2 regions of the Paenibacillus sp. Soil724D2 genome follow, and region 1 is predicted to be linked to the other one. Evidence: riboswitches for the same ligand, from Rfam matches in the RefSeq annotation. Region 1 holds a riboswitch; the other holds the start of a gene.

Evidence for each region. Region 1 has a riboswitch for FMN ahead of ribD (bifunctional diaminohydroxyphosphoribosylaminopyrimidine deaminase/5-amino-6-(5-phosphoribosylamino)uracil reductase RibD). Riboswitches for the same ligand answer to the same signal wherever they lie in the genome.
Region 2: it holds a riboswitch for FMN, as region 1 does, so the genes downstream of both, ASG85_RS31230 (DMT family transporter) here and ribD (bifunctional diaminohydroxyphosphoribosylaminopyrimidine deaminase/5-amino-6-(5-phosphoribosylamino)uracil reductase RibD) in region 1, are expected to answer to the same signal.

The regions. Positions count from the first base shown of each region.
Region 1 covers NZ_LMRY01000058.1:146,690-161,823, forward strand. Annotated here, with positions in the region: gene ASG85_RS33195 (D-alanyl-D-alanine carboxypeptidase family protein) at 69-1,244, shown strand; gene spoIIAA (anti-sigma F factor antagonist) at 1,406-1,759, shown strand; gene spoIIAB (anti-sigma F factor) at 1,756-2,202, shown strand; gene sigF (RNA polymerase sporulation sigma factor SigF) at 2,214-2,969, shown strand; gene ASG85_RS33215 (SulP family inorganic anion transporter) at 3,130-4,560, shown strand; gene ASG85_RS33220 (DUF378 domain-containing protein) at 4,642-4,851, opposite strand; gene ASG85_RS33225 (stage V sporulation protein AA) at 5,030-5,662, shown strand; gene ASG85_RS33230 (stage V sporulation protein AB) at 5,659-6,081, shown strand; gene ASG85_RS33235 (spore germination protein) at 6,105-7,739, shown strand; gene lysA (diaminopimelate decarboxylase) at 7,899-9,230, shown strand; gene ASG85_RS33245 (peptidylprolyl isomerase) at 9,422-9,853, shown strand; FMN riboswitch at 10,057-10,239, shown strand; gene ribD (bifunctional diaminohydroxyphosphoribosylaminopyrimidine deaminase/5-amino-6-(5-phosphoribosylamino)uracil reductase RibD) at 10,474-11,583, shown strand; gene ribE (riboflavin synthase) at 11,600-12,271, shown strand; gene ASG85_RS33260 (bifunctional 3,4-dihydroxy-2-butanone-4-phosphate synthase/GTP cyclohydrolase II) at 12,441-13,667, shown strand; gene ribE (6,7-dimethyl-8-ribityllumazine synthase) at 13,718-14,188, shown strand; gene ASG85_RS33270 (site-2 protease family protein) at 14,188-14,826, shown strand; gene ASG85_RS33275 (segregation and condensation protein A) at 14,843-15,134, shown strand, end outside.
Region 2 covers NZ_LMRY01000056.1:227,311-242,444, forward strand. Annotated here, with positions in the region: gene ASG85_RS37380 (DUF4183 domain-containing protein) at 24-728, opposite strand; gene ASG85_RS31225 (FMN-dependent NADH-azoreductase) at 962-1,597, shown strand; gene ASG85_RS31230 (DMT family transporter) at 1,671-2,603, opposite strand; FMN riboswitch at 2,801-2,947, opposite strand; gene ASG85_RS31235 (hypothetical protein) at 3,065-3,391, opposite strand; gene ASG85_RS31240 (hypothetical protein) at 3,582-4,046, opposite strand; gene ASG85_RS31245 (CBO0543 family protein) at 4,030-4,605, opposite strand; gene ASG85_RS31250 (MFS transporter) at 4,812-6,143, shown strand; gene ASG85_RS31255 (DUF3231 family protein) at 6,192-7,196, shown strand; gene ASG85_RS31260 (alpha-amylase family glycosyl hydrolase) at 7,258-8,901, opposite strand; gene ASG85_RS31265 (AraC family transcriptional regulator) at 8,989-9,894, opposite strand; gene ASG85_RS31270 (MFS transporter) at 10,211-11,398, opposite strand; gene ASG85_RS31275 (serine hydrolase domain-containing protein) at 11,395-12,573, opposite strand; gene ASG85_RS31280 (Lrp/AsnC family transcriptional regulator) at 12,745-13,206, shown strand; gene ASG85_RS31285 (metallophosphoesterase family protein) at 13,438-14,640, opposite strand; gene ASG85_RS31290 (PAS domain S-box protein) at 14,621-15,134, opposite strand, start outside.

The DNA.
Region 1 (15,134 bases):
AATAGCAGTCATTCAAGCTGCAAGTGTCAGACTTTCACTTCATACATCACAGGAGGGGTACAATTGCTATGCGAAAAAAAGGGCTAATAAGTTTAATCTGTTTACAGCTATGTTTGATGCTGCTCATACCAGCCGCATTTGCGGAAGAGAAGAAGGCGCCAACGGTCGATTTGACACCGAATGCACAATCCGCTGTATTAATGGATGCAGACACGGGCACGGTCATTGCCGAAAAGAATAAGGATGCAAAGCTTCCTCCGGCCAGTATTACGAAAATAATGACGATGCTGCTCATTATGGAAGCTGTCGACAAAGGCAATATTAAAATGGATGAGAAGGTCAAGGTCAGTGAATACGCGGCTTCCATGGGTGGATCGCAAATTTTCCTTGAGCCTGGCGAAGAGATGACGGTTGAGGAAATGCTGAAGGGGATTGCCATGGCTTCCGGGAACGATGCTTCTGTGGCAATGGCTGAGAAAATCGCAGGATCGGAAGAGAATTTTGTGCAAATGATGAACGATCGTGCACAGCAGTTAGGCATGAAAAACACCCATTTTTCAAATTGCAACGGACTGCCTGTGGCCAATCATTATACAAGTGCGAATGATATTGCCGTCATGTCAAGAGAACTGCTCAAGCATGAGGGGATTACTAAATTTACAGGAGCTTATCAAGACTATCTGCGAAAAGAAACGGCAACGCCGTTCTGGCTCGTGAATACGAATAAATTGGTGCGCTTCTACAGCGGTGCAGATGGTTTGAAAACGGGATACACAAGCGAAGCGAAATTCTGCTTATCTGCAACAGCAAAACGGGATAATTTACGGGTCGTTGCCGTGGTGCTCGGTGAACCAAATACTAAAACACGGAATGCTGAAGTAACGAAGCTGTTTGATTACGCTTTTGCGCAATTTACGAACTATCCTTTGTTTAAATCTGGCGACAGTCTTGGAAATTTTACGGTTAATAAAGGTCAGGTTTCGACAGTACCGTTAGTCGCGAAGCAGAATTATAGTATTTTAATGAAAAAGGGTACCGTCACTGGGGAGATTCGACATGAACTGAAACTCGATCCAAACATAAAAGCACCGATTTCTATGGGGCAACCAATCGGAAGAATTGTTGTTTACAATGGCGATAATTTACTTGCTGAATACCCACTCGAGTCTCCAGTTGCTGTAGATAAAGCGTCCTGGTGGAAGCTATTCAAGCGAACCACATCGAATCTGTTTCATACGGATTAATGGTGAGATTTCGCGAATAAGCGCAGTTTTCTTCTAGTTTTAGCAGTTTTCTTCTAGTTTTGTCGGGGGGCAGGAGAATCCATCTCAGCTGTAGAAACTTAAGTTTCATGACGGGATCTTTGAGTATGCTCAAAGTCTCTCAGCTGAGAGGAGTGAACATGTTGAGCCTGCAAATTGAATTCGAGCAAGGCCGAAGAGCGCTGATTGTTAGATTGAAAGGCGAGCTGGATCATCACACAGCCGATGTTGTGAAAGCAAGGATGGAGGAAGCGATTGCCAAAGAGCATACGCGTCATTTAATCCTTAGTTTGAAGGATCTATCCTTCATGGACAGCTCAGGTCTAGGCGTCATTCTCGGCCGCTATAAGCAGATTACGAGTAAAGGCGGCAAAATGGTCGTTTGTGACGTTGCTCCTGCTGTCTACCGCTTGTTCGAGCTTTCTGGAATGTTCAAGATTGTATCTATACAGGACAACGAACGCAATGCAATGTCCAGTTTGGAGGTTGCATTATGAGTGAACATAACTTTATGACACTTGAGTTCGCCAGTCGTTCGGAGAATGAAGCTTTTGCTCGTGTAGCTGTTGCTGCTTTCGTCTCTCAATTGGATCCTACGCTGAATGAATTAACCGATATCAAGACGGTTGTTTCTGAAGCGGTAACAAATTCGATTATTCATGGTTATAACAATAGAACAGATGGCGTTATCAAGATTTCGACGCAAATTGATGACGACGTAGTTCGTATTACGATCGAAGACAAGGGTTCAGGGATTGCTGATTTAGAACAGGCGAAACAGCCACTATATACATCCAAACCAGAGTTGGAACGCTCTGGCATGGGTTTCACGATTATGGAAAATTTCATGGACGAAGTAGAAGTTGTGACGGCCGTCGGAATCGGAACCAAAATAAACATGTTGAAGCGAATTGAATCTAAAAAAGCTTTATACAATTAGGGGTTTGATCTATGGATGTCGATCTGAAACATGCTTCTCATAGTTATTTAGACGATTCGGAAGTCAAACGGTTAATCGCCCTCAGCCAATCCGGAGATGGACTCGCCAGAGAAACACTTGTCAGCTGCAATATCCGCTTGGTTTGGTCTGTGGTTCAACGGTTTTTGAACCGAGGATACGAAGCCGAAGACTTGTTCCAGATCGGTTGTATCGGACTGCTGAAGTCCGTAGACAAATTCGATCTATCTTATGATGTGAAGTTTTCAACCTATGCGGTACCGATGATTATCGGTGAAATTCAACGCTTTCTTCGTGATGACGGAACACTTAAAGTAAGCCGTTCGCTCAAAGAATTGGCGAATAAGATTCGCAAGACGAAGGATGAGCTTTCGAAGCGGCTTGGCAGATTGCCTACGATCAAAGAGGTCGCAGAGGAGCTTATGATAACGGCGGAAGAAGTTGTTTTCGCGCAAGAGGCGAACAAACCTCTCTCTTCCATCCATGAGACCGTCTTTGAGAACGATGGTGATCCTATCACGCTAATGGATCAAATTTCGGATGAGTCCGGAGAAAAGTGGTTCGAAAAGCTTGCGCTGAATGAAGCTATTGGGACGCTTTCGGAGCGAGAACGGCTCATCGTTTATCTCCGTTATTTCCGAGATCAAACGCAGTCCGAGGTCGCGAGTAGGCTAGGTATTTCCCAAGTGCAGGTATCACGATTGGAAAAGAAAATTTTGCAATCGATTAAAGATCAGATTGCTCAATAACAGGCTTTTGAAATAAATAACCGTTCCTCCTCGGAGGAACGGTTATTTGACTATGTAGAGACATAGTCTCGATTTGTGTATAATAAATACTGCAAATAACGGTCCCGACTTTTCTGAGAGTGAAAAGTCACCAAAATTAACTTAGGAGTGTGTATTTTTGATTTATAGCAAATGGAAGGATTCATGGTTTTTTAATATTCGTAAGGATGTTTTGTCTGGTATAACGGTTGCTTTAGCTTTAATTCCCGAAGCCATTGCGTTCTCCATTCTAGCCGGTGTAGACCCAATGGTTGGCTTGTATGCTTCTTTCATCATTGCCATAGTGATATCTTTCACAGGTGGCCGGATGGGGATGATTTCAGCTGCAACAGGTGCGATGGCCTCTCTAATGGGTCCTTTAGTTGCGAAATATGGAATTGAATATTTATTTGCAGCCAGTATTTTGACAGGTGTAATTCAATATGTGATGGGTGTTTTGAAATTTGGTAAATTCATTACGTTTATTCCGCACTCTGTCATTGTTGGGTTTGTTAATGCACTCGCCATTATTATTTTCATGGCTCAACTTACTAATTTCACCGGGGCAAGCTGGCAGATGTATGCCATGGTAGCTGGTACTTTGGCTATTATTTATTTGCTGCCTTTAATCACGAAAGCCATACCTTCTGCTTTGGTTGCCATTATTGTGATGACGATACTGTCTATAAACTTACATCTAGATCTACGAACTGTAGGCGATATGGGTGAAATCACACAGACCTTGCCGTTCTTCCATATTCCTGACTTAACGTTAACTCTTCAAGCAATTGGCTATATATTACCTATTTCCTTGGCATTAGCCGTTGTAGGTATGACTGAATCCCTGATGACAGCAACGATTGTAGATGAAATGACCGAAACGAAAAGTGATAAAAATAAAGAGGTGAGAGGGCAGGGCATAGCTAATATCGTGTCTGGCTTTTTCGGTGGGATGGCAGGTTGTGCCATGATTGGTCAAACAGTCATAAACGTGAAATCGGGTGGTCGATCCCGACTATCTACCTTTGTTTCGGGGGTTTTCCTGCTGTTCTTAATTATGGTATTAGGCAATGTGGTCAAGCAAATTCCAATGGCCGCGCTAGTAGGTGTAATGTTCATGGTATCCGTGGGCACATTTGATTGGCAGTCGCTTAGAACCTTAGTTAAAATTCCGCGGAGTGACGCGCTAGTCATGATTATTACCGTAGCCATCGTTGTAGCAACATCCAATTTAGCGATTGGCGTTTTATCAGGCGTTACGTTAAGTGCTTTGATATTTGGCTGGAGATCAGCCAAAATTAAGGCGCATACTTCAAGCGACAAAAATGGCTCAAAAGTATATCGCATTTCTGGTCAGCTGTTTTTTGGAACTATGGCACATTTTATTGAGTTATTTGATCATAGGAACGACCCCGATTCGATTACGATTGATTTCAGCTCGTCACATGTTTGGGATCATTCCGCTGTAACAGCTATAACCAAAACCATTACGAAATATGAGCAACTGAATAAAAAAGTCATCTGTATTGGTTTAAACGAGGAAAGTAAATTAATGATTGAACAAGTCAGATAGTCTGCTCTGCATAAAAAAGAGCCGCTGATTACCCTAATTCTTTAGTGGGTAGTTTGCGGCTTTTTGTGATCACGAGCATGTTTATCGGGCAGAGTGCCTGTCGTCTGAATAAAATCTCACGCAGTAAATTCCGCATAAGCCCACTACCGTATAAATAATGCGGCTTAGACCGGAAGATTCACGATGAGAATCTCCTCCCAATAAAGCAGAAACTAAATCCCATTCGAAAAGCCCAACCAAGAGCCAATTCAGCGCACCAATAATGACTAGTGTTAACGCGAATTTTTTCATGTTATCACCTTCTTTATATGGAATAAGTTATCGTTATTCAATCTTACTATGCCATAATGCAGATGACATTATTCCTGGAGAATTTACCATCTTATCAGGTGTTTATGGGAAGGAAAGATTTTGCATACTACTCCTATACATGGATGATTCACCGTAAAGCTCTGAGGGGAGTGAAACTATGGCTCAGGATGGAAAACCATATCTATACATCCGGCTTCGCCGAAAAGCTAGTATTCGCAAGGGGAATGTCGTGTACTTACGTCATATCGCTCAGATCTTCGTGGAACCTGAATATGAGCAAGCTCTGAACGAGTTGATCATTCATCGTCCGCAACAAGAGGATGGCAATCGGGTTCTCATTGATATGATGCTGATCGTTCGTAAAGTGAAAGATCTTTATCCACAGCTGCAAATTGAGCATTTCGGAGAACCTCATGTGCTTCTCGAGATTATCTCCGATTCTAGAAAGCCAAGTCCAATACTTATCGGTTTGGTTTGGCTTCTTTTGTTCATCGGATCGGGGCTGGCCATCATGAATTTCCATGCGGATGTTTCTATGCTGGAAGTTCACCAACGCATTTATGAATTGATGACAGGGAAAAAAGTGGAGCATCCGCTCATTCTGCAAATCCCGTATTCCCTAGGTATTGGTGTTGGAATGGTCATTTTTTTCAACCACCTGTTCAAGAAGAAATTCAATGAAGAACCAAGCCCGCTGGAAGTGGAAATGTTCATGTACCAGGAAAATATAAACCATTATGTGATAACGGAAGAATACATCAAAATTCATGAGGAAGGAGACCGTGCGTGATTACCCTATTTGGGGAAGCCCTCTTGGCGGCTTTTATCGGATTAGCAGGTGGAATCGCTGTTGGCAGCGGCATGGTCGCGTTCCTTGTGGTACTGGATATTATTCCAAGACTTGCCCAGATCACACGCTCGTTTTCAAAAATACACGCTTATGAAGCGGCTGTTGTGATGGGTTCACTCTTATTTACATGGGTTGATTTTAGCGATGCTAAGCTGCACCTTTTTCCCATGGGAACAGCGGTAGTAGGTATTTTTGCCGGATGTTTTGTTGGCATGCTAGCGGCAGCGTTAACGGAAATCATTAACGTGCTGCCCATCCTCGCCAAGCGTGTTGGCATGGGATCCTATATGATTTTGCTTTTAATGGCGATGATTTTCGGTAAAGTATTTGGATCCTTGTTTGAGTGGTTGTTTTATTAACGTGTGTTGAAGGAGGAGTGCAAATGAAGTTTATTGTGAAAAAAGGAAATGGAAGCGATAAGGATGACTCGAACGAATCAATCGAATCAAACGAATCACAGGGAGAGACAGAGAAGCTGGCCGTAGATGAGGAGGGGAATTTATCTGCTTACAATCCAATAACCAACATGACGCCTGAAGAAAAGGAGCTCAAAATTCAGGACGATATCCCCAGAAGTATTCGAGAAGTTCGAAGGGTGCTGGAGGAACGAGTAGGACTCGATCGAAGCTTCGATCTCATACTCAGAGAAATGGTGTTCGGATCCAAGCGCGTAGGCATCTTCTATTGCAATGGATTTGCCAAAGATACGGTGTTAACAGATATCATTACACGTCTCACTTATGCGGATGAAGAATCCGTCTCACATCATACATTGGAAGCATTCATTGAGAAATTAATTCCGCACATTCAAGTGAAGTCCTACAAGAAAATGTCTGAAGTCGTAGGACAAGTATTGATGGGCGGAACGGCGTTTTTCATTGAAGGGGAGACAGCAGGCATTACGATCGATGTTAAAAGTTATCCCGTTCGCTCGATCGCTGAGCCTGACTTAGAGCGGGTTGTTCGAGGTTCACGAGATGGCTTCGTGGAAACTCTTTTATTGAATGTGACATTAGTCAGACGAAGAATTCGCGATGAAAGATTTAAGCTGGAAATCTTGCAAATCGGCAAACGAACCAAAACGGATGTCTGTGTAGCTTATATTAACGATATTGCTGATGCGGACTTAGTCCAAGCTGTAAAAGATAAAATAAAGAATGTTGAAATAGACGGCCTTCCTCTGGCTGAAAAACAACTGGAAGAAGCGATTGTGAATAAGGGTTGGAACCCATACCCGATGGTTCGATATTCGGAACGGCCGGATGTTGTATCCGCTCATTTACTTGAAGGACATGTATGTGTTTTTGTGGACACGTCGCCGAGCGTCATGATCCTGCCGACAACGTTTTTCCATCATGTACAGCACGCAGAGGAATATCGACAAACGCCTTTCATCGGTACTTATTTAAGGTGGGTACGCTTTGCTGGCATTATGGCTTCGATTTTCCTGCTCCCTCTTTGGTTTATGATGGTAATGGATCCTTCCTTAAAGCCGCCGGGACTAGAATTTCTCGGTCCGCAGAAGGAAGGAACCCTGCCGCTATTGGTTCAGTTCTTGTTAGCGGATATAGGGATTGATCTCATGCGAATGGCAGCCGTACATACACCTACACCGCTCGCTACCGCAATGGGTTTAGTGGCAGCCATTTTGATTGGAGATATCGCGGTGAAAACCGGTCTATTTATCAATGAGGTTATCCTGTATTTGGCACTCGCCTCCATTGGGATGTTCGCGACACCAAGCTATGAGCTGGGTTTAGCGAATCGAATTGTAAGGCTTGCGCTCTTAATCATCGTGGCGATCTTCCATGTGCCCGGTTTTGTAGTAGGCTCAACAATATGGTTGATTCTGCTAGCGACAAGGAAATCCTTTAATGCACCCTACATGTGGCCCTTTATTCCATTTAACGCCAAAAGCTTCTTTGCCATCCTGGTTCGGCGTCCGGTGCTTGCAGGCAAAACGCGGCTTAGTATTACAAAGCCGATCGATGGCACACGTCAACCAAAATCCAAATAGCAGAAAAAGGACAGGGAATTCTCTTGTCCTTTTTTGCTTTTATGTCGAAGCGTGTATTGTCAAAAGCGCATGCCATATGGTACTTTTAATAGTAATGTACATTAACCTCTTGGCGGAATATAGCAAGAAGATGGTTCAGGGAGAGAGGGAAATAAAGCTATGTATTTACATGGTACTAGTAAAATAAACGACCAAGGCCACCTCGAAATCGGCGGTGTCGATGCAACGAAATTAGTTGCTGAATATGGCACACCTTTATATGTATTTGACGAAGCGTTAGTACGTGGGCGCTGCCGTGAATTCGTAGATGCTTTCAAAGCATCTGGTCTGAAATTCCAAGTGGCTTATGCAAGTAAAGCATTCTGCGTAATGGCCATGTGCCGAATTGTAGATGAAGAGGGAATGTCACTTGACGTTGTTTCCGATGGTGAGCTTTATACGGCGCTACAAGCCGGCTTCCCAGCGGACCGCATTCATTTCCATGGCAATAACAAAACAATCACTGAATTAGAATTGGCGATCGATGCCAAAATTGGCTGTTTCGTCGTAGATAACTTTATCGAACTTCAAATGTTGAATGCGATTGCCGGAGAGAAGCGCCAAAAGGTGAAGATCTTACTGCGTATTACGCCAGGTGTTGAGGCACACACGCATGAATATATTTCTACAGGCCAGACGGATTCCAAATTCGGTTTCGACATGGGCAATGGATCAGCATTCCGCGCTGTTCAGGAGGCTTCGCAATTAAGCAACGTGGAGCTATTGGGTGTTCATTCCCATATTGGTTCCCAAATTTTTGAAGTGGAAGGCTTCCGCATAGCTGCTGAGAAAGTGGCTGGCTTTGCCGTTCAAGTTCGGAAAGAAATAGGCGTTACATTCAAGGTCATTAACCTTGGCGGCGGTTTTGGCATTCGCTATGTGAGCGAAGATAGCCCGCTTCCGGTTGCCGTCTATGTGAAAGCTATTACAGACGCGATTAAAGACAACTTCGGCAGCAATGATTTTCCAATGCCTGAAATTTGGGTTGAACCAGGCCGGAGCATCGTGGGTGACGCTGGAACTACGTTGTACACAGTAGGGACAACAAAGGATATTCCAGGAGTGCGTAAATATGTAGCTGTAGATGGCGGAATGACGGATAATCCGCGTCCTGCTTTGTATGATGCTGTGTATGAGGCAATGTTGGCTAACCGCGCTACAGAGCAACCAACAGAGGTTGTGTCTATAGCAGGGAAATGCTGTGAGAGCGGCGATATGCTGATCTGGGATCTGAACCTGCCAAAAGTAAATTCAGGTGACGTACTCGCTGTATCTTGCACAGGAGCATACAATTATGCAATGGCAAGCAATTATAACCGTATCCGCCGTCCTGGTGTTGTCTTCGTGAAAGATGGTCAAAGTGATCTTGTCGTGAAACGCGAAACGTTTGATAATATCGTTGGCAACGACATCATTCCTGCAAGAATGAAACAAATGAGCGAGACCGTTTAAATGGTTTTGAATAAAAAAGAAGGAAGCCTAGTTTCACGGGGTTTCCTTCTTTACGTTTGAGCGGGAAGCACATTTTCGCAGTCAAACAGGGCATGGTCGGGGGAGAATTGTGTTAGAAATATAGCGCAGTTTGTGAAATGGATGTTTTCATAGTAGAATAAGATATTATTTCCTAAAGGAGTGGACCACAAATGGCCAAACAAGCAAAAATTAAACTAGCAGGTGGCGGCGAAGTCGTTATCAATCTTTTCGAAAACGATGCACCGAATACTGTTGCTAACTTTGAAAAATTAGCAAACTCCGGTTTCTATAACGGACTTGTTTTTCATCGTGTTATTCCAGGATTCGTAGCACAAGGTGGCTGCCCTACTGGAACAGGAACTGGTGGCCCTGGTTACCAAATCGACTGTGAAATCAACCCGAACAAACATGAGCGCGGCTCTTTGGCTATGGCTCATGCGGGCAGAAATACAGGTGGAAGCCAGTTCTATATTGCTTACCAACCGCAACCGCATTTGGATGGACAACACACCGTATTCGGTAAAGTATCCAAAGGAATGGAATTAGTCGATGCTTTCAAAGGCAAAGATTTGATGGAGAAAGTTGAAGTTGTAGAAGTATAATTCGACATATTCGAAAAGAGGCCTGTTGATCTATTTCAATAGGTTTCTTTTTTGATTTAATTCCGAGTGAATTCATTGAAAAAGTAAGAAATTAATGTGAAAAGGAAAAAAGCACTTGCTTTTTGTAAGTGTGAGTGATAAATTTTTCATTACCAAAGTAATTTTTAGCTAGTTCTTAGTTGTAAGTTACTTTCATATGTATGCAAAACCTTCGGGGCGTGGTGAAATTCCACACCGGCGGTGATTCGATAGCATGTACCCGTTACATGGTTTCGATAAGTCCGTGACCCGTTTTGAAGCTAGCGGTACCTGACACACAGCTTCGCTACGGCTGATCCGGTGCAATTCCGGAACCGACAGTATAGTCTGGATGGGAGAAGGAAAACGCGAACATTTGATTCGCTATGCATGCTTGTACATTTTTTCACGTAAACAAAAATTCGGCAGGTCTGTTTTTTGAAGCAGATACGTCGTTGTTGTTTGATTTGATCAAAAATGCGGCAAGTATGGATGGATGAAGCTTCTTCGTGTTATCTAGACAATCTCTGGCCCCTATCCGATACACGGAGGGGCCTTTTTGCATTCAAATTTTGGAATGAACCTGAAAGGCGGTGAACTTCGTGCATGTACTGAATGACGAAGCTTACATGAGACTTGCTCTGCAAATGGCTGAAAGTGCTCTTGGTCAGACAGGGATTAATCCCGTAGTAGGGTGTGTCCTTGTTAAAAATGGACGCATCATTGGCATGGGAGCGCACCTGAAGCGCGGACATGGCCATGCCGAGGTTCTCGCCTTGCAAATGGCAGGCGAGGAAGCTAAGGGCAGCACGGCTTATGTGACATTAGAGCCGTGCAGTCACTTTGGAAAGACGCCACCGTGCAGCGACCGACTCATTGAGGCCGGCGTGTCACGGGTTGTCGTCGCTGGAACGGATCCGAATCCGCAGGTTGCTGGGACAGGCATCGCTAAGCTGCGAGAGCACGGTCTCGACGTGGCGGTTGGGCTGCTTGCAGAGGAGGCCGCGGCAATGAACGAGGCCTTCAACAAATACATCGTCACCCGAATGCCTTATGTGACGATGAAGACGGCAAGCACGCTGGACGGTCGCATCGCCTCGAAGACCGGCGACAGCAAGTGGATCACGTCGCCAGCGTCGCGTGCCTTCGTTCATACCCTGCGCCATCGGCATCAGGGGATCATGGTCGGCGTCAGCACCGTCATCGCCGACGACCCGCTGCTGAGCGCGCGCGGCGACGTACCGGCTGTGCAGCCGGTACGGATCGTCGCGGACTCGCTCCTGCGAGTCCCGCAGGGCGCCCGGGTGCTCACGGAGCAGGATCGTCAGCCGACGATCCTGCTCGCGAGCGCACAGGCTCCCGCAGAGCGGCGTGCCGCGCTGGAAGCGCGCGGCATCACGGTCCTCACCTGCGGGGACGGCCCGCAGGTGGACCTAACGCTCGCCATGCGGCAGCTCGGCGAGCGCGAGATTGGCTCCATCCTCCTAGAGGGTGGAGGGAAGCTCAACGGCGCTATGCTGGAGCAGCGCCTGATCGACAAGCTGGTGCTGATGTTTGCGCCGAAACTCATCGGCGGAGGCTCTGGAGCACCTGTAAACATCAACTTCGATGGCTTCGCGAAGATGGATGATGCGATTACGCTCGACCGACTCAAGGTCGAGCAGTTCGGACCGGATATATGCGTAACCGGCTATCCGAATTATAAGAGCTAACGAATGGAGGACTTGCATGTTTACCGGAATTATCGAAGAAATCGGCCACATGCGCCGCATTCATAGTCAAGGGCAAGCGATGGTATTGACCATCGCAGCCAAGAAAGTACTAGAAGATGTCCACCTGGGTGACAGTATTTCTGTAAATGGCGTCTGTTTGACGGTTATATCCTTTGATAACGACTCATTTTCCGTGGATGTTATGCCAGAAACATACCGCAAGACGAATCTTCGCAAACTACAAACAGGCACACGCGTGAATTTGGAGCGGGCAATGTCAGCGAATGGCCGATTCGGCGGGCACATTGTTCAAGGGCATGTAGATGCAATCGCAACGATCCTTTCACGAATACCCGAAGAAAATGCCGTTGTTTACCGGTTCGAACCGGAGAACAAGCATATTTTCCGATATATCATTTCCGGGGGTTCCATCACCGTTGACGGCATAAGCCTTACCGTTGTTGATGTAAATGATCGTGAAGTGGCGGTATCCATCATCCCGCATACCCTTGCTCAAACGGTCCTACATGATAAAAAGGCCGGGGATACAGTCAACATAGAATGCGATGTGCTAGGCAAATATATGGAGCGTCTACTAAAGTTCGGTCCATCTGAATCTTCGGATGGAAACGGGAAAAAGCAAAGTACGCTAACTGCGAGCTTTCTTGCCGATAACGGCTTTATGTAGGAACTTGAAAAAAGCTTTGCTAAGCAAAGCTCAAGTTTAGGCTTACGAAGCCTGCTTTGCTAAACCAAAGCTCAGTTTATGCTTACGAAGAAAGTTTTGCAAAAGCAAAACTCAAGTTTACGCTTACGAAGCCAGCTTTGCTAAAGCAAAGCTTTTAGGAGAGGTGAATATGACACAAATAAACTTCAACACCATAGACGAAGCGTTAGAGGATCTTAAACTTGGTAAAGTCATTATTGTTGTAGACGATGAGGATCGTGAGAACGAAGGCGATTTTATCGCACTTGCTGATAAAACTACGCCAGAGGTCATTAATTTCATGATCAGAGAGGGACGCGGGCTCGTTTGTGCACCTATAACGGAAGAACGTGCACAAGAACTTGAGCTGCCTCCCATGGTCGCTCGGAATACGGATTATCACGGAACAGCGTTTACCGTTTCTGTTGACCATATGGACACAAGCACTGGGATATCTGCGCATGAGCGTTCAAGAACGATTATGGGCTTGATTGATCCCGCGACAAAACCGCAGGATTTCCGCAGACCTGGCCACATTTTCCCTCTGATTGCCAAGAAGGGGGGAGTCCTTCGCAGAGCTGGACATACAGAAGCGACAATAGATCTAGCTATCTTGTGTGGCTCTTACCCAGCAGGCGTCATTTGTGAAGTCATCAAGGAAGACGGGACGATGGCTCGTGTACCGGATCTGATGGAGATTGCAACGAAACACGACTTGTGTATTATCACGATTCAGGACTTAATCCATTACAGGAATCAGCAGGAGAAATTAGTTGAACGTGAGGTTGAAATTAAACTTCCTACCGACTTCGGCGTTTTCAAGGCAATTGCCTATACGAACCTGCTTGATAACAAAGAACACGTAGCCCTTGTTAAAGGGACAATTGACCCTTCAAAACCGACTTTGGTACGTGTGCATTCCGAGTGTTTAACTGGGGATGTTTTCCATTCTCATCGCTGTGACTGCGGTCCACAATTGGATGCCGCATTAAAACAGATTGATGAAGAGGGCAATGGTGTATTATTATATATGCGACAGGAAGGCCGCGGAATCGGTTTAATCAATAAATTGAAGGCTTATGCCTTGCAAGAGCAGGGATTAGACACCGTAGAAGCGAATATTAAGCTAGGCTTTGCTCCAGATCTTCGGGATTATGGGATTGGTGCGCAAATTTTGAAAGATCTTGGCATCACGCAGCTTCGTCTATTAACGAATAATCCTCGCAAAATTAAAGGACTAGAAGGCTACGGCCTTGAAGTGGTTGAGCGGGTTCCGATTCAAATGGATAGTAAGGCTGATAACCTCCATTATTTACAAACGAAGAAAAACAAACTTGGTCATATGCTCAGTTTCCACGACTCGGGCAGCGGCATTTAAATCCAATCTAATCCAAATAATTGTTCAAATAAGAAAGGGAGTATCTCACCATGGCTAACATTTTTGAAGGACATTTAATTTCGCAAAATTTAAAATATGGTATCGTTGTAGGTCGTTTCAATGAATTTATTACATCCAAATTGTTGGGTGGCGCACAGGACGCTCTGAAACGTCATGGTGTAAATGAAGATGAAGTAGATATTGCTTGGGTTCCAGGCGCATTTGAACTTCCGTTAATCGCTCAAAAAATGGCTGAAAGCGGGAAATACGATGCTGTTATTACACTAGGTGCGGTAATTCGAGGATCAACTCCGCATTTTGATTATGTGTGCAGCGAAGTAGCGAAAGGTGTTTCTGCTATTAACCTGAAAACAGGCGTACCTACGATTTTCGGCGTCTTGACTACAGATTCCATTGAGCAAGCGGTGGAACGCGCGGGTACCAAAGCTGGAAATAAAGGCTGGGAAGCTGCCGTAACAGCGATTGAAATGGCGAATTTGACGAAGCAATTCACTTCGTAATGCTTTCTTATTATCATCTGGAAACACTGCTGCCCAGGTTGTTCGCTTTTCTGATCGCAATGACGCTGCACGACGCAGCTCATGCGGGGGTAGCTTGGCTGCTCGGAGATCGTACAGCTCGAGAAAGCAAACGGTTATCGCTAAACCCCTTGGCACATTTAGATGCCTTGGGGCTAGCTATGATCATCTTCGGACCCTATGGCTGGTCGAAGAGATTACCGGTAGATGAATCACGATTTAAGAAAAGACCGAGGCTATCCCATACACTTGTTTATTTAGCGGGTCCTTTTACGAATTTGTTGCTCGTTTTGTTCTTCTGGTGGCTCTACTTCTTTCTTCCTGCTTTGTTAGGAGGGACCGAGTCCATAACCGTTGAACAGTGGCGAGTCTATTTGCAGTACTGCGTCATCGTTAATTTAATGATTTGTCTCATACATATGCTGCCCCTTTACCCGCTCGACGGATGGCATGTTTTGAAAGGACTTGTTCCTTCTCACAAGCAAGGATGGTTTACACGGAATCAACGTTATGCACTTATTCTAGTTATTGTTTTACTGATTACACCAGCTGGTCAATGGGCGCTCGGACATGTTTATCCGTTTGCCGCGCAATTTGTTATGAATCTATTTTCAATATGACAAGGGGGAGAACGAAATGAAAGTAACCTATAAGCTAGAAGCATTTGAAGGCCCCCTTGATCTATTGCTTCATCTTATCGATAAAAATGAACTTGACATTTATAATATTCCGATCAAAGAAATTACAGACCAATACTTGGGTTATGTTCAAGCCATGCATGAATTGGAGCTGGATATTACGAGTGAATTTCTTGTGATGGCAGCAACTCTCCTCTCTATCAAGAGCAAAATGCTATTACCTAAGCCGCCTGTTATTGAATTTGATGAATATTTTGATGATATGGACGACTCGCTAGATCCTCGCGCAG
Region 2 (15,134 bases), on a different contig from region 1:
TCAATTGCGAACAATCGAACATTTCAAGAAATGATTTGAATCGATAATCGAACGATCTCAAGTATGATTGGGGTTCCTGCAAAAATGGTGTCATTGCCGGTTATAATGGTCAAGGCATTTGTACTCACATTATAAGAGACACCAACTTGCATGATCCCGTTAATGTAGAGATTAGCGTAACTATTTTGATTGAGATCAGTAAATTCAGCTACTGATTCATTTTCATCGTTTGTGAATTGATTTGCAGGAATAACTGTTGGGAGAGTAACATCTGTGTTCGCAATAAATAAATATCTGTCAGCAGTTAGCAAAGAGTTGACAATAGGGATGATGATTGGTCCCGAGGGCCCCGGAGCACCCTGTGTGCCTTGTGGTCCCTGAGGTCCTTGTGTGCCTTGTGGCCCTTGTGATCCCTGTGTGCCTTGTGGCCCTTGAGGTCCCGGCGTACCTTGTGGTCCTTGAGGTCCCGGCGTACCTTGTGGTCCTTGCGGAACAGTTATATTAATTTCTGGTCGAGGACAAGCTGCAGGTTTCCGTTTTTTCCTTCTATGAGGGCTACCTATCATTATTTTCTTTTTACAATCTTTTTTCCGGCCAGTACTAGAGTCTCTCAATTTTATCTCGGATGTTACACAGCTGTTCTTTTTTTTGATGATACATTTCTTTTTACGTATATGTTTTCTTGTAGTTGGATTCATTTGATTTTTTTTATGGGTATTGAACACCACAAGCTAGACACCTCCATTTAAACCAATTGTATATCTTATGTTTTTATTCTATTAGAGGTATGGACCTTGAACTTATAACGGATAGACAATGATCTATTTCTATTAAAATAGGTGTTGGACCACTCCATTTTTGCCTTTTATTATAAGTAACTAATTTTTTGTTTGATATTTACTGAAAATAAGTTATAATAACAACTGTAATTATTTTAAGTATAGAAGGGAAGTAATTAATTATGGCAACAGTACTTTATATCACAGCACACCCGCATGATCACCAAACATCATTCAGCCTAGCGGTAGGTAAAGAATTTATCGAGGCATACCGTGAAGCGAATCCATCCGATGAGGTTATTCATGTGGATCTTTTCAAACAAGATATTCCTCAAATTGATGCTGATGTATTCAGCGGTTGGGGGAAACTTCAATCAGGAACAGCTTTTGACCAGCTGTCTGATGCAGAAAAAGCAAAAGTTGCACGTTTAGGCGCACTCGTTGACCAATTCGTGGCTGCCGATAAATATGTTTTTGTTTCTCCAATGTGGAACTTCTCATTCCCTCCAGTATTGAAAGCTTACATTGATGCAATTTCCGTTGCAGGTAAAACTTTCAAATATACGGAAAGTGGTCCAGTTGGTTTGTTGACAAACAAAAAAGGCCTTCATATTCAAGCGAGTGGCGGCATTTATTCCGAAGGTCCTGCTGCAGCATTTGAAAGTGGCTTTAGCTACCTGAAAAAAGTCTCTCAATTCTACGGTATCCCTTCCTTCGAAGCCATTTTTGTTGAAGGCATGGCTGTAACGCCGGATAAAGCTCAATCCATTAAAGAAAAAGCAATTGCACAAGCAAAAGATGTTGCAGCTAGTTTCTAAGAAAATAGTAAGAACCCGCTAAATCTAGCGGGTTCTTTTTACGTTCAATATATAATTTCTTATTTGATATGGCTTAGACATTTCCTTTACTGCGGCTCATTAACCATAGGGTTAACCAAATAAACACGAAGCCTACGAGTTGTCCTACAGTCAGCTTTTGACCAAATACAACCCAGTTTATACATACACCTACAGCTGGAAAAGCAAGCTCGGCAAGCGTTGCAAAGAATGCCTTTGTCGATGATAGCCCTTTATAATAAAGGAGCATGCTGATCAACCCCGGGAAAAAGGCTTGGAACAAAAGGTTCACTGCAATAAGTGTTAGATCACCACTAGAACCGCCTACATGCCAAGCATCGCCACTTACCAAAAGAACAATCGTTAGCAGCGGGATCGCCATCAGGAAGCGCAGCGATGTGACAACAGGGAAATCCAAATTTTTCTGCAGCAGGAATTTACCCATGACGGTCGATCCCCCCCATAAGACGGCCGCTAGAATTGAAAATAAGCAGCTTAACGTGCCTAAGTCCTTCAAGCCCATCTCCGGTGAAGCAAAACCAAACGTCAGCAGATACGTACCTAACAGCGCCATAATGATATAGGCAAAAAATTTGGAAGGCAGTGTCTCTTTAAGCAGTAAACGAGCCAATACGATGGCGAACAAGGGCTGTAATTTCTGCAACAGCAGTACGGAGTTAGCACTGCCGTGAGCGAAAGCCGAAGTGAAGAGTATGGTGGCTATGGCCGATCCACCCCAAGAAATAAATAGAAGAGCGCCAATAACAGCTAGTGTTAGTTTGCCGGCTAAGGATTTGCGGTACTTCATCAGCACCGGAAGCGCATAGCAGGCCAGCAGCAGATGCTCAATGAATACAATTTGTGCAGAGGTAAAACTTTTCAACAATAAGATTCGAAATAGAGGGTCCAACCCCCAAAGTGTAGCTCCTAGTGCCACATACCAGATACCACTGATACCCCTGATACCCCTGATACTTGATGAATACAAACTTGCGCGTTTACTTCCAAGCTTAAATACATTTTCCAATTCAAAAACCTCCTAATAAGAGAGACTTTGAGATTAGCTCAAAGATCCCTTTATGATGTTTTGAATTGAACCTCCTGAAAGAGACAATGCCCCTGTTTAGAATCAACAGGGGCATTGACAAACAGACCTATTAAAAATTGAATTTTTAACAAGTTGTCCTTCACCTTCTCTCATCCGGACTATACCGTCGGCCTTGGAGTTTCACCAAGTCAGTCCCACTCTATACAGACTGGGAGTCGCGGGCTTTAGATACTTCCGTATCCATCACCGCCGGTAGGGAATTTCACCCTGCCCCGAAGGTTCAAATCTTATTCGTTTGTTTATTTGGCTCATATAAACGTTTAACGTTGAAAGTGATATTAACACCTATAAATAAAAAAAGCAAGGAATTTCATCCCTGCTTGGCTTCAATCATATATTTTTTACTCTGATATATACCAATTTCTTCTCGTACTGATTTCACGTTGCGCTCTTAAAAGAATACGTAAGGCCTTATCAATCTCTTCCTCTGCTCGTCTAAGTTTATCTGCAGAGACACTTCGCTTTGAGGCTCCCAATGCATCTATCGCTTCGTTAATTTTTTCACTAATTTCTTCCCTTGAGACTCTCGTCATACCATTTCTCCCCTCCCTTGCACTCGTACTTTTCATCATTTTTTTATTCACTATTTCTTTTTCCGGCATTTCTATTACTTTTTTTAGAATATCTTTCTTCACTGGCTCTTTATTCACTGCTACTTTTTTCGGCATTACTTCCCCCCCCCCCATTTCCCCCATACTATATCTTATGCGTACGAGAGAAATGACGATTGGGTAATATACCAACACACATGATATATAATCCTATTATTCGAATAAACCATATACGAACGCACAAGTAATAGATACAAAAAAGAAAAAGGGATCTCCAGCTGTCTTATCTATCTGACAGGGATACCCTTTAAAGTGTTGAATGACGTCGTTTTAAAAAAAGAAATAGAACAACGCCTATTGCAATACCAACAAATGAAAATAGCATAGGCAGCCAAACCGGACCTAATAGACTACCGAAAGGTTGAAACACATCCGAATAGATGATTCCTACCGTCCCCAGAAAAGCGCCTAATACAAAAGGAATATACGCATACTCTGTCGTATCTCCCCCGTCTTTATAAGCATCCCAGATACCAAACATGTAGAGACAAGGGTAAAACATTAACCAATGATAATCGGTTTTCTGGATGGCCTCTTGAATGTTTCCTTGGAAACTGTCAATAATAATTTGATTGAGATCTGACATGTAGTTCACGATAAATTCCAAGATAATTAACGTGATTCCTTTAACATATTTCCCGTTTAAAAACTGACCAAACCCAGGGAGTGCGATGGCCCATAATAGTTTCTCAATTTTATTGGATTTGTGCATAGTTGTCATCTGGCAGTCGGTGATTTGCTAAACTTGCTATGAACTCAGGTGATGGCATCTTGCTATGGGATCGTTCCTCTACAAAATGTCCTCCTCTTACTTCAGGCGTAATCCTTTTTAATAAACCCACAAACGCTCTTATTGTAAACAAAGTAAAATTAATTGATGCAAATGTATGAAGAACAGACCAGGATTTCCATCTAAACAAATCGGTTTTTCTCTCTAAAAACCATTGAAGTAAAGTCATTGGTCCACTAAAATATAAACTTCTCGTGAGGAGTTCAACTGGCTTGCTCTGATAAGTCGATCTTACCCAGATAACACTTAAAAGCGGATAGAATAACAAATCGTACAAAATATTCGTGTCAAATACTTTGGCGAAAGGACGAACGGGGTACGATATCTTCCCTTTTTTAATAAAGTAGGAATCGATCGAACTTGATAAAACACATTTCGAAAAGAATATAGTCAGATACATGAGCAGGTTTTTACGTTTCAAAATGAATGGGGCAGCTGCTAATGATGAGGCAAATAAAATCCGCAGTAATATCTTTTCCATTTTAGATCTTTCCCCCTCGCATTTTTGCTTTTTGCTTCATACCTTCTAGTGTGGATAAAAGAACATTCTATTATGCATGTAAGGAATAGTCAGCAAACCAAAGAAACTAAAAAAGCTGCCGCGGGCAGCTCTTTTTATGTTTGACTGACATTTGTATAATAGGGGGATAAATAAAACAGATCTCTAGTTAGACAGGATGGTATTAGATGAACGATAAAATTGTAATGCCGGTATGGACAATTGGCTTGTTCATTGTTGTCATGAATACGACGATGTTCAATGTATCTATTCCTAGTATTATTCAAGATCTTGGGATCACCGCCGATCTCGGATCGTGGGTGATTTCAAGTTACTCCATCGGGTATGCCTTATCGACAGTGATTTACAGCAGGCTCTCAGATGTCGTACCGATTCGCAAGCTGCTGACCGTGGGGCTCTTGGTGCTTGGATCTTCATCGGTTTTCGGATTATTTGCCCGGGAATTCCATGCTTTGCTCATGGCTCGCATTCTTCAGTCTGCAGGCGCAGGGGTAATGGCAGGCCTTGGTTTAGTATTAGCAAGTCGATATATTCCAATTGAAAGGCGCGGGTCAGCCATCGCCATGATTTCCGCAGGGAGTGCAATGGCTTTCGGACTCGGTCCGATCGTTGGCGGCTTGATTAGCGAATACTTGGGTTGGAACGGATTGTTCGCAATCACTTGCCTTGTTCTTATCATTCTTCCCATCCTTGTGCGTTTGCTTCCCAAAGAAAATACGCCAACCTTTCGGTTCGATATTCTGGGCAGTCTCTTAACGATCGTCAATGCGACTTCGCTGCTGTTAGCTGTGACGCAAGTTTCTGGGACATGGCTTGCTGTCAGTTGTATTTCATTGCTTATTCATGCTTGGCACTTGAAACATGGGAAAGAAACATTCATTAACCCTGTACTGCTGACCAATCCAGCTTATCGTAAGCTTGTTATGATCGGGTTTTGTATCTTAGTATTGAACCTTGGCAATTTATTTCTTATGCCGTTGGTGTTAGCTAAAGTGTTCGATCAATCAGCTATGATGATTGGCTTAACCATTGCGCCAGGCGCCATCTTGTCGGCATTCTTGACACGCTTCGTCGGACGATGGATAGATCGATACGGTAATCTACGCTTTATGTTTATAGGGCATTGTATTTTATCTTTCGTGATGATTGCTTTTTATTTGACTCTCGGCGCTTCGCCAATCGTTTTACTTTTTGGTTATGTTTGTTTCTCGCCTGCTTTTTCAGCAACGATTGCATCTTTGAACAACGAGACCTCACGCATTCTTCCAAAATCATTAATAGGCTCTGGCATGGGACTTATGCAGCTGATCCAATTTTTTGGAGGTTCAATTTCAGTTGCGATTTGCGGCATACTACTCGAAATTCAAAAGAATACGTCACTTCCTTATTCTTTTAAACATGTTTACGGCCTTTTATTTTTGGTAGGTCTGAGTTCTCTTGGCATGTTGGTGTGGTACAAGCTTACTGCACCTGTTCTAGTTTCAATCGGAGATAAATGATAAATCCTTTTCAAATTGGACAATCTAATTTTTAGAGGTGATACAGATATGAACACTACTCAATTAAAACTAACTTCAACGGAAATCGGAGCTTTGTGGGGGCAATATGTAAACGAATCTATGGTAAATCAAGTAAATAAATATATGCTTTCAATAATAGAGGATACGTCCATTAGAGAGGTTTTTAACGATGCAATAAAAATTTCAGAGAATCAAATGCAGCAGGTCTCTACCTTTATGCTTAATGATGGATTTCCATTACCTATAGGGTTTACAGAAGCAGATACCAATCCCAATATTGGAAGGTTATTTTCAGATATTTTCTGTTTGGATTATTTGTATCTCATGACCATACATGGTTTAAACGGTCACATCTATTCGCTTACTACATCCGTTAGAAAAGATTTAAGAGATTTTTTTGATTCCTGTTTGACGGATGGAAAAAATATGTACCAACGCACCGTTGATTTATTACTCGAAAAGGGACACTTCCAAAGAGATCCTTATTTTTTCCCGCGTACAACCCCAGAGTTTATTGATAGCAAAAAATATCTCGATGGTTTTTGGGGAGATAAACGTCCTCTTTCAGCCATAGAAATAGGCAATATTTCACTTAACTTAAAGAAAAGTATTATGGCAAAAACACTTGGAATTGCATTTAGTCAAATTGCCGGTTCCAAAGAAATAAGGAAATTTCTAACAGACGCCGTTCAAACTTCAAATGACCACATTCAATTGCTAAGCAAAAAACTAAAGGATGATAATTTACCTGTTCCGATGTCATGGGAAACGGAAATAACCGAATCTACAGACTCACCGTTTTCAGATAAACTTATCATGTTTCATACTGGTTTTTTGTTTCTGACTTCTCAATCCTATCATGGATTAGGACTAGCGGGTTCCATGAGGTCTGATCTAATTCTTGATTATGAGCGGATCATTCTCAAGGATTTGACTGTATCGAAAAATTGGTTTGATCTCATGATAAAAAATAAATGGTTAGAACAACCTCCAATTGCACCAAACAGAAAAGAACTTGCTAAAAACCAATAGTTTTTACTTATTGTTAAAGCCCTCTTTGTATGTGTTCAAAGAGGGCTTTTCGGTAACACTATCATTTTTTATATATCATTGTTTCATAGCTATCAATCCATAGACTGGATGAATTATTCTCAACGCGGCGGTCGTCCCTTCCGGTAAGATAGATCATATTTTCTCTATCAGTGATAAATTCGCCTGCCAACGCGTCATTGTCAAATTGAACAAATAAAGCATCCTTTGACAAGTTAACTATGATCAAATATTTACTATCCTCGTGTTGCCTCAAGTAAGATAAAACCTGCTCTTCAGAGTTGCGAATGAACGTTAAATCTCCCATCCAAAATGCCGGATTGTTCGTCCGAAGATGAATCAGAAATTGATAGTGCTCGAACATATCCATATCGAATTGATTCCAGTTCAGCTTATATTCATCGAATAAGGATGTCCATGTTTCCAACGTACTCTCATTAAATTCCTGCCCCATCATCATACATGGAACACCTTCAAGCGTCAGCAAGATAGAAGCCGCAGCCTTTGCAAGTTTTTCGCCAAAAAAGTTACATGCTCTTGACCGTTCCTTTTCCTCCAGCCATCTCATTCTTAGCGCATTCCTAGGAAAGCTGTACTTATAAGAGTTATAAATCGCTATAAAATCGCTCTGAGCGATCGTTCCATCAACCATATCACGTATTAGAATTCGGGGACTGCCGTCGTAGGTCAAGTCACAAGATTCAATATGATGATACTCATCGTAGGACTGTGAGATTAGGATGAGATCAGCTTTTACTTCTTGCAGCGCATGCTTAATTTCAGAGAGAAAATCAAAGGGAGTTATGTCCGAATCGTCCAATCGAATACCGTCAAAATCAAACTCGACTATCCAATATTTCATAGCCTCAATGACATATTTCCTCATCTCGCGGTTACTAAATTCTAGACCGGCAAAATACGCTCGATTAGGCACATCATAATAGATCTCATCTTGTTCATTTCGAGTGAAATATTCCGGATGGCTTCTTGTCATAATGTGATCCACACTTGTGCGGTTCAACACCCAATCCAAAATGACTTTGATCCCGTTGTCATGAGCTTTTCGAATAAATGAAAGTAGATCCTCTTTGGTTCCAAAGCTGGGATCAATGGAATAGAAGTCTTTTACCGCATAGGGGTCGCCATATTTACCTAACCTTCCTTCATGTCCAACTTCATTGAAAGGCATCAGCCATAGTGTATTGATTCCCATTTTTTTGAAATAGTCAATCTTCTCTGATAGTCCATTAAAACCATTTTCGGTAAACGCCCTGAGATGAAGTTCATAAATCACCGACTTTTTAATCCATTCGGGACTTTGGATAGCCGTAAAGTTTTCATACATATATCCAGGTTGCTCTTTTGAAATTTCATTTGTTCGGATCAGTACTTCTCCCTGTTCAGTAACAGTTATGGCCGAATTATTTTGCCCATCTTCTGACACACTCGGATTCAATGGGTCCAAAATCCATGCTTCCCCATTCACTACAAACTTATAAAGATGTCTTCCCTTAGGGATGGCTAATTCAATCTCCCAACCTTTCGCATCTTCCCTTTTGTTCATGTAGTTTCGATCGCCATTCCAATTATTAAAGGTCCCTGCTAAGGCGACACTATCAACTTCAATATCTGTGTAATAAACAAACCGTACGCCATTTGTTCCTTTTGTTGGAAAGTCAGGTGACATTGTATGAGCTCCTTCGTATTAATCTCTTCTCCTATAGTAGCAGTAAAGAAATAGGCTGCCCATATCCGATTCCACTCCATTATGATGCTATTCTGTTGTGATCATTGAGACTATGCTAGTAGTTTCATGAGTTCGTGCTATCATAGTGTCTTTAAAGCTTTTAGGGGAATTTTGATGGAGTCTTTTAAATAGTTTGTAGAAGTGGGATATGTTCGGTAAGCCGACAAGTTCGGCAATCTCAGCAATGCTAAGATCTTCAGTCAAAAGCAGACGTTCAGCATATTTGATTCTGCGGTGAATCACATAGTCTGTGAAGGAAATGCCCATGATCTGTTTGAAATATTTAAGGAAATAGGTATAGCTGAAATTGACGAGATGGCATGCTTGCTGGGCGGTTATTTTATTAGATAATTGGGCTTCCACGTAATCGAACACTGGCTTTAGGTTGGAGTCATTTATCGATCGGCTTGTTCCTAACAATCCTATGGTGTCATGACGTAACAATAAAAAAATACATTTCTTTACCAAATAGTTCATTGCGAGCTCATAGCCCCTCTGTCTCTGCTGATGTTCCAGCTGCAATTCAATGACCGTACTGTAGAATTGCTGACGCAGTTCAGAATTCTCTTTAAACAATGTGTTTAGTTCGACTAATGGTAGCATTGATTCCTGAAACAGATACAAGTATGGAAGCATGTTGGAATCAAAGAAGGCTTCCAGCTCAAATTGAAGCGCCACATAATCAACGACCTCGTTTTGCTTTCTCAGATCGAGATGGGGTTGGCAAGAACCCAAAATCAGCACATCTCCCGCTTGCAAGTGGTATACCTCCGCAGGTGTATGAATTTCCATTCTTCCAGACCGAACAGCTATAATCTCTATTTGAGGATGAAAATGCCACCCATCTTGACATATTTTCATGCTATTAAAGCTAAGCACTTGAATACGAAGAAGAGGATCATCATAATGAATCGGCTCTTTAAATAAGTTCATTTCGTTCCTCCAGAAAACCCTTTACTTCAAAGAATAAAGCAGGTCGCCCTAAGCGCCTGCTTTAATGGTACGTCTTTATTCTCCACAAGTCACTACTTAATCGGTTTGGGACTGCCATGAATCGTTCCGTTTCGGCTGTTGCCGGACTGATCCTGGGCCCCTACGTTGAAAGTCCAATAGCCTGCAAGGCCCGTATGGATTTCGGATCCAGTTTTAAATCGATAATCACATCTTATGTATCTGGAAATAAATCTCACTGAATTATAGCATATTTTTCTTATTCGACGCCCTTATTCTCATATTCCTTGCTGTCCAGTTAGACACCGTTTGAGCCTCGATTTACCTGTAACCCTTTTCGGTTGAAGTAAGCAATTTTAAACCCAATACATAGAAGTGCCAGCATAATAAACAATAAGCCACTCCATATAGTCCCTTTCATTCCTGTAGTGCTAATAAACCACCCACCTGCTAAGGAACCGATGGACACACCCAGATTGATAAAGGAAATATACAACCCCGTGGCAAATTCAGGAGCTTCCGGAGCTTCAGAAGTTAACCATATCTGGGTTACGATGAGTCCACTGGTATGAGCGGCTCCCCACAAAACCATTATGACAATGATAGGCACAATGGATCTTTCTCCCAAATAGAGCAGTAAGAAAGAGGTGGCTAATACGATCGGATGAAAAACAGTCGTTCTGCCCTTGTTTTTACCAATCAGTCTCCCTGCCAATAAGTTGCCGGCCACTCCCCCAACACCGAAAATGACAAGCATGACGCTAACGATTCTCCCGCTCAACCCCATCACTTGTTCCAAGTATTCGGCAGCATAGCTATAGACCGAAAACATAGCGGCAAATATGAATGTTGCTGCTCCAATATTGATCCATAGGGGGACTTTACGCAATATACCGAGCTGTTTCCCGTAAGAGACTTTCTCAGCTTTGGACGAGTTCGGAAGCATGATGGCGATCCCCACAGTAGCAGCGGTGTTTACAACGGCACAAAATATAAAAGCAGCCTCGAATGAGAATTGATCTACGAGATAGGTTGTTATCGGAATTCCAAGTACCATACCCATACTAGTACCAACAAATGCTTTCGCAGAAGCTTGAGTGGATTTTTCCTTTGGATAGAGCGAAACTGCAGCTGCAAAGGCCAAGGAAAAATATACGGGATGGAACAATGCCGGGATAATCCGAAGCGCCAGCAAAACATAAAAATTAGGAGCATAAGCGGATAATAAACTACTTACAGCAAAAACGAGTAAAGACACCATCATTACGTTTTTACGATTATATTTAGAAAGAAACAGCACCATAAAGGGACCACATAGTGCTATAACAAGTGCAAACACCCCGACAAGCATGCCGGCCTGAGACGTACTGACATTGTAACGCTCCGTAATAGCTGGTAATATTCCGACAACGCCAAACTCAATGGTATACACGCCGAATAAGCCCAGAGCGATAAAGAATATGGGGTTTATCTTCCGTTCATTCATTCGTTCCTGATCCCGTCATAAACGGCTTCACAAAGATCAACGGTAAACTGGCCTGACATGCCTTCCAAAGCTGTATTGGTAAACGCTACGACACTTAGTCGTTTCTCAGGATCAACGAACCAGGAATGACCATAGGTCCCCCCCATACGCCAGGTGCCCGGTGATTCCGGAGTGTTTGCGGCGATAGGATCTTTGAGCAGCGTAAATCCTAGGCCAAAGCCTCGTCCTGGCCAATAGGCCATTGGCAAATCACCGAGTTGGTTGGTCGTCATCTCGCGAACCAGACTCTCCGGCAGCAGGGGCGCTCCGCCCTTACGTAGTGCTTCCAGCAGCAGCAATAAGTCGCCGGCGCTCCCGACCATGCCGGCTCCGCCGGAGTGATAGGCCGAATTATCAAGTGCCCGGCCAGGGGCAAGCCGAAAGCCCGCCGTACCTTCAATAAAATCAATGCTATCGGGATCATGCAGGGGCCGTGGCTCTGGATTTGCATTGGCATAGGCCGTCGCTAGTCGCACTGGATCAACTGCTGTAAACCCAGTGTCGTCCATGCCAAGCGGCGCTGTCACTAGCGTACGTATGGCTTCACCAAGCGGTGAATCTGTAACCTTCGCAATCACGGCGCCCAGAACATCAGTGGCAATTGAATATTTCCACTGGGTGCCTGGCGTGTAAAGGAGCGGAACAGAGGCGATACGACGGAGGTTCTCTTCCAACGTGATACCGGCCTGATCCATACCATCCGATACCTCGGCTCGATGATAGGGACCATTCTCTTCCTGAAAAAAGCGGTAAGTCAGCCCTGCCGTGTGTGTCATCAAATGCCGAATCGTCAACGCCGCGAATTCACCGCTCTCCAAACGTGGTCGAAACGCTGGAAGCCAACGATCAACGCGGTCGTCAAGTCGTAAGCGGCCTTGCGAAACGAGTATCATCGCAGCTGTTGAAACGATAGGTTTTGTTACAGAAGCAAGCCGAAATAAGGCATTTTCTTGCATCGTCTGGTTCTTCTCACGGCCTGCAAAACCGGCAGCGCGATTATAAACCAGTACCCCATCTATCGCCACTTTAATGACAGCGCCAACCAACCGTTTATCCGCAAGGGTACGATCGATTACTTCATCCATGCGTGCTTGTAATCGGTCAGGATTCATTCTGTTTGTATTCAACTTATTCATTCGTTTTCATCCTCTCTGAATAGGAAAGATTTGATCACTTCACTATTGTTAGTTTATTATAATAATTAAGTGACTTGCTTTACATAAGGCATTCAAGTTATGTCTGCCCTTTAACAAATAAAAACGAGTTAGTTTTTAAGCAAAACCTTAAATTTAAAGGAGCCGATTTCAATGGACCATGTTGATAAACAAATCCTTTACCATCTTCAAAACCAAGCGAGAATATCAATGACGGAACTAGGCAAGTGTGTTGGGTTATCACAACCCGCAGTAACGGAGAGAGTAAGACGTATGGAGGAAAAAGGGATCATCCAAGAGTATCGCACCATGATTTCCCCGGAGAAAATCGGGAAACAAGCAGCCGCTTACATCCTGTTTCATACGAGGGATTGTCATGCATTCCTTGATTTTTGCCGCTCATCACCCGATGTCGTCGAATGCAACCGCATAAGCGGAGAACATAACTACTTATTGAAAGTTATGACTGACTCCACACGGTCTCTCGAAGAGTTCGGCAACCAATGTGATAAGTATGGGACGTATACGATTCTTATCGTGATGTCATCACCAATCGAGCCAAAATTACTTATCCCATCGCTTGAAGAGGCAAACTTGCTTGCAGAGGGAACGTAGAAGCGTTATTTAGACGAAAAACACCCGAAATCATGAGGAAGAGGAACGACGATGCGTTATTTCGCGTTTTTATACCTCCAGATCGTTCTTTTTGATCAAATAACGCCCCTACGTTCCGCTTACTAGAGGTCGGGTGAGTTTCTTTTGCAATCGACAAAAACAAAAAAAAATGAGGAGGCAATAATAACCTTGCACCTCATTTTTTGTACCCCTATTTACTTTCGGGAAGCTCTAATCCTCAGAAATAACCTCAAAAGATATTCGTGCTAGCTCAGTATTCAATGTTTCCCCCAAATAAATGACATCGTAAGATCCCGCTGGAAGATTCAAATCAGTGAATATGATCTTCCCATCCGGCTGGCTTGCCGAATTAGTTTTAATATGCGCTATGGGAGTAATCGGTTGAATCTCACTAGGTATAGTACCTCTTGGGAAAATACCGAATGCATCTTCTCCCAATGACCCCGTGTAAGTAACTTCAATCAAATCGCGAGTCCGATAAACGGCCCTGTCTATCTGCATTGTCGGGCTACCAAGAGTCAGATCGGGATCGACTTCAGGGTCCACCTTTGGAATTAACGAAGGAAGTGATACTGTGAAAGTGGCATCTTCGATCCACGTTTTAGCTTTAAAGTCTCTTCCTTTTACGACCACTTTATGATCATAAACCTCTACGAAATATCCCTGGGAGCCTGCCTTCTCCACATTCTCATCCGTCCATAAGTAGGCTGTGGAGGCTGCGTTAAACATTGTTGCATACTTGGAGTTGTACATCGTATCGGCCGAACCCAGTTCCCAATGAGTATGGCCAGTGAATACAATCGTTTGCGGATGCTTAGCTAGTATTGTCTTAAGTTCCCTGTCCTGTCGAATACCATGCCACCCGAACTTGTTTTGTGACCCTGAAACTGTATGTTTCAAAGGCTGATGAACGAAAATAAAGGACGGTTTGTGAGCCTCTTCGTGCTCCGATAGCTTTAGATCTAACCACTCAAGCTGCGTCATTGATAAATACGAAGAGTCTTTTAACCCTTTCTCTGTCCCTAAGAAAATAAAATGATAGCCGTTCATCCAAAAATCGAAATACTTTTTATCCATACCCGTACTTGTTGTAAAATAAGACATTTGGGTATCAAAGTCCGCCCAACGGACATCATGGTTGCCGTAAGTAAAATAGATAGGTGGCAGACCCTCTCTATGATCCTTCAAAATTTGAGTCATCGTTTCAAACTCTGTTTGCTTGCCATTGTTAGTCATATCACCAACATGCATAATTCCTTGACTATCGGGCGAAGTTGCCCTGATATCCTGTAAGGCCTGAATGAAATTCAGCGAATGTACGCCTTCTATATCATCTTCAACATGTGTATCCGTAATGACGATGAATTTGGCATTCGGCTTTTGGTCTTGTTCCTCATTTATATACTCCGCCATTTATTTCCCGCCTTTGTTTTTGAAACTTTTCAATCTTATCGAAAATAACCTCGCTTTTGATAGGTTTGCTGATGTAATCATCCATACCTGCTTCAAGACATTTTTCACGATCGCCTTTTAAAGCGTTAGCTGTCACAGCAATTATGTAAGGGACTTTCTCTGGCGGCATTGTTTCTTTGATCTGTTGAGTAGTTTCCAGACCATTCAGGATAGGCATTTGGATGTCCATAAAGATGATATCGTATGTTTCGTAAGCAAGAGCTCGAATAACCTGATTGCCATTTTCGACAATACTTGTGAAATGCCCCATCTTTTCAATCATTTTTTTTAATACGATCTGATTAATTTGATTATCTTCGGCTATTAAAACTTTCAAAGGGTTTTGAACAAATGCGATTTCTTGTATAGATGAGTCTATTGGATGCGATACCTCTTCTTTAAACCAAACTGTAAATACAAAAGTTGCCCCAGGTTCGTCCGTTTGTTCGAACCAA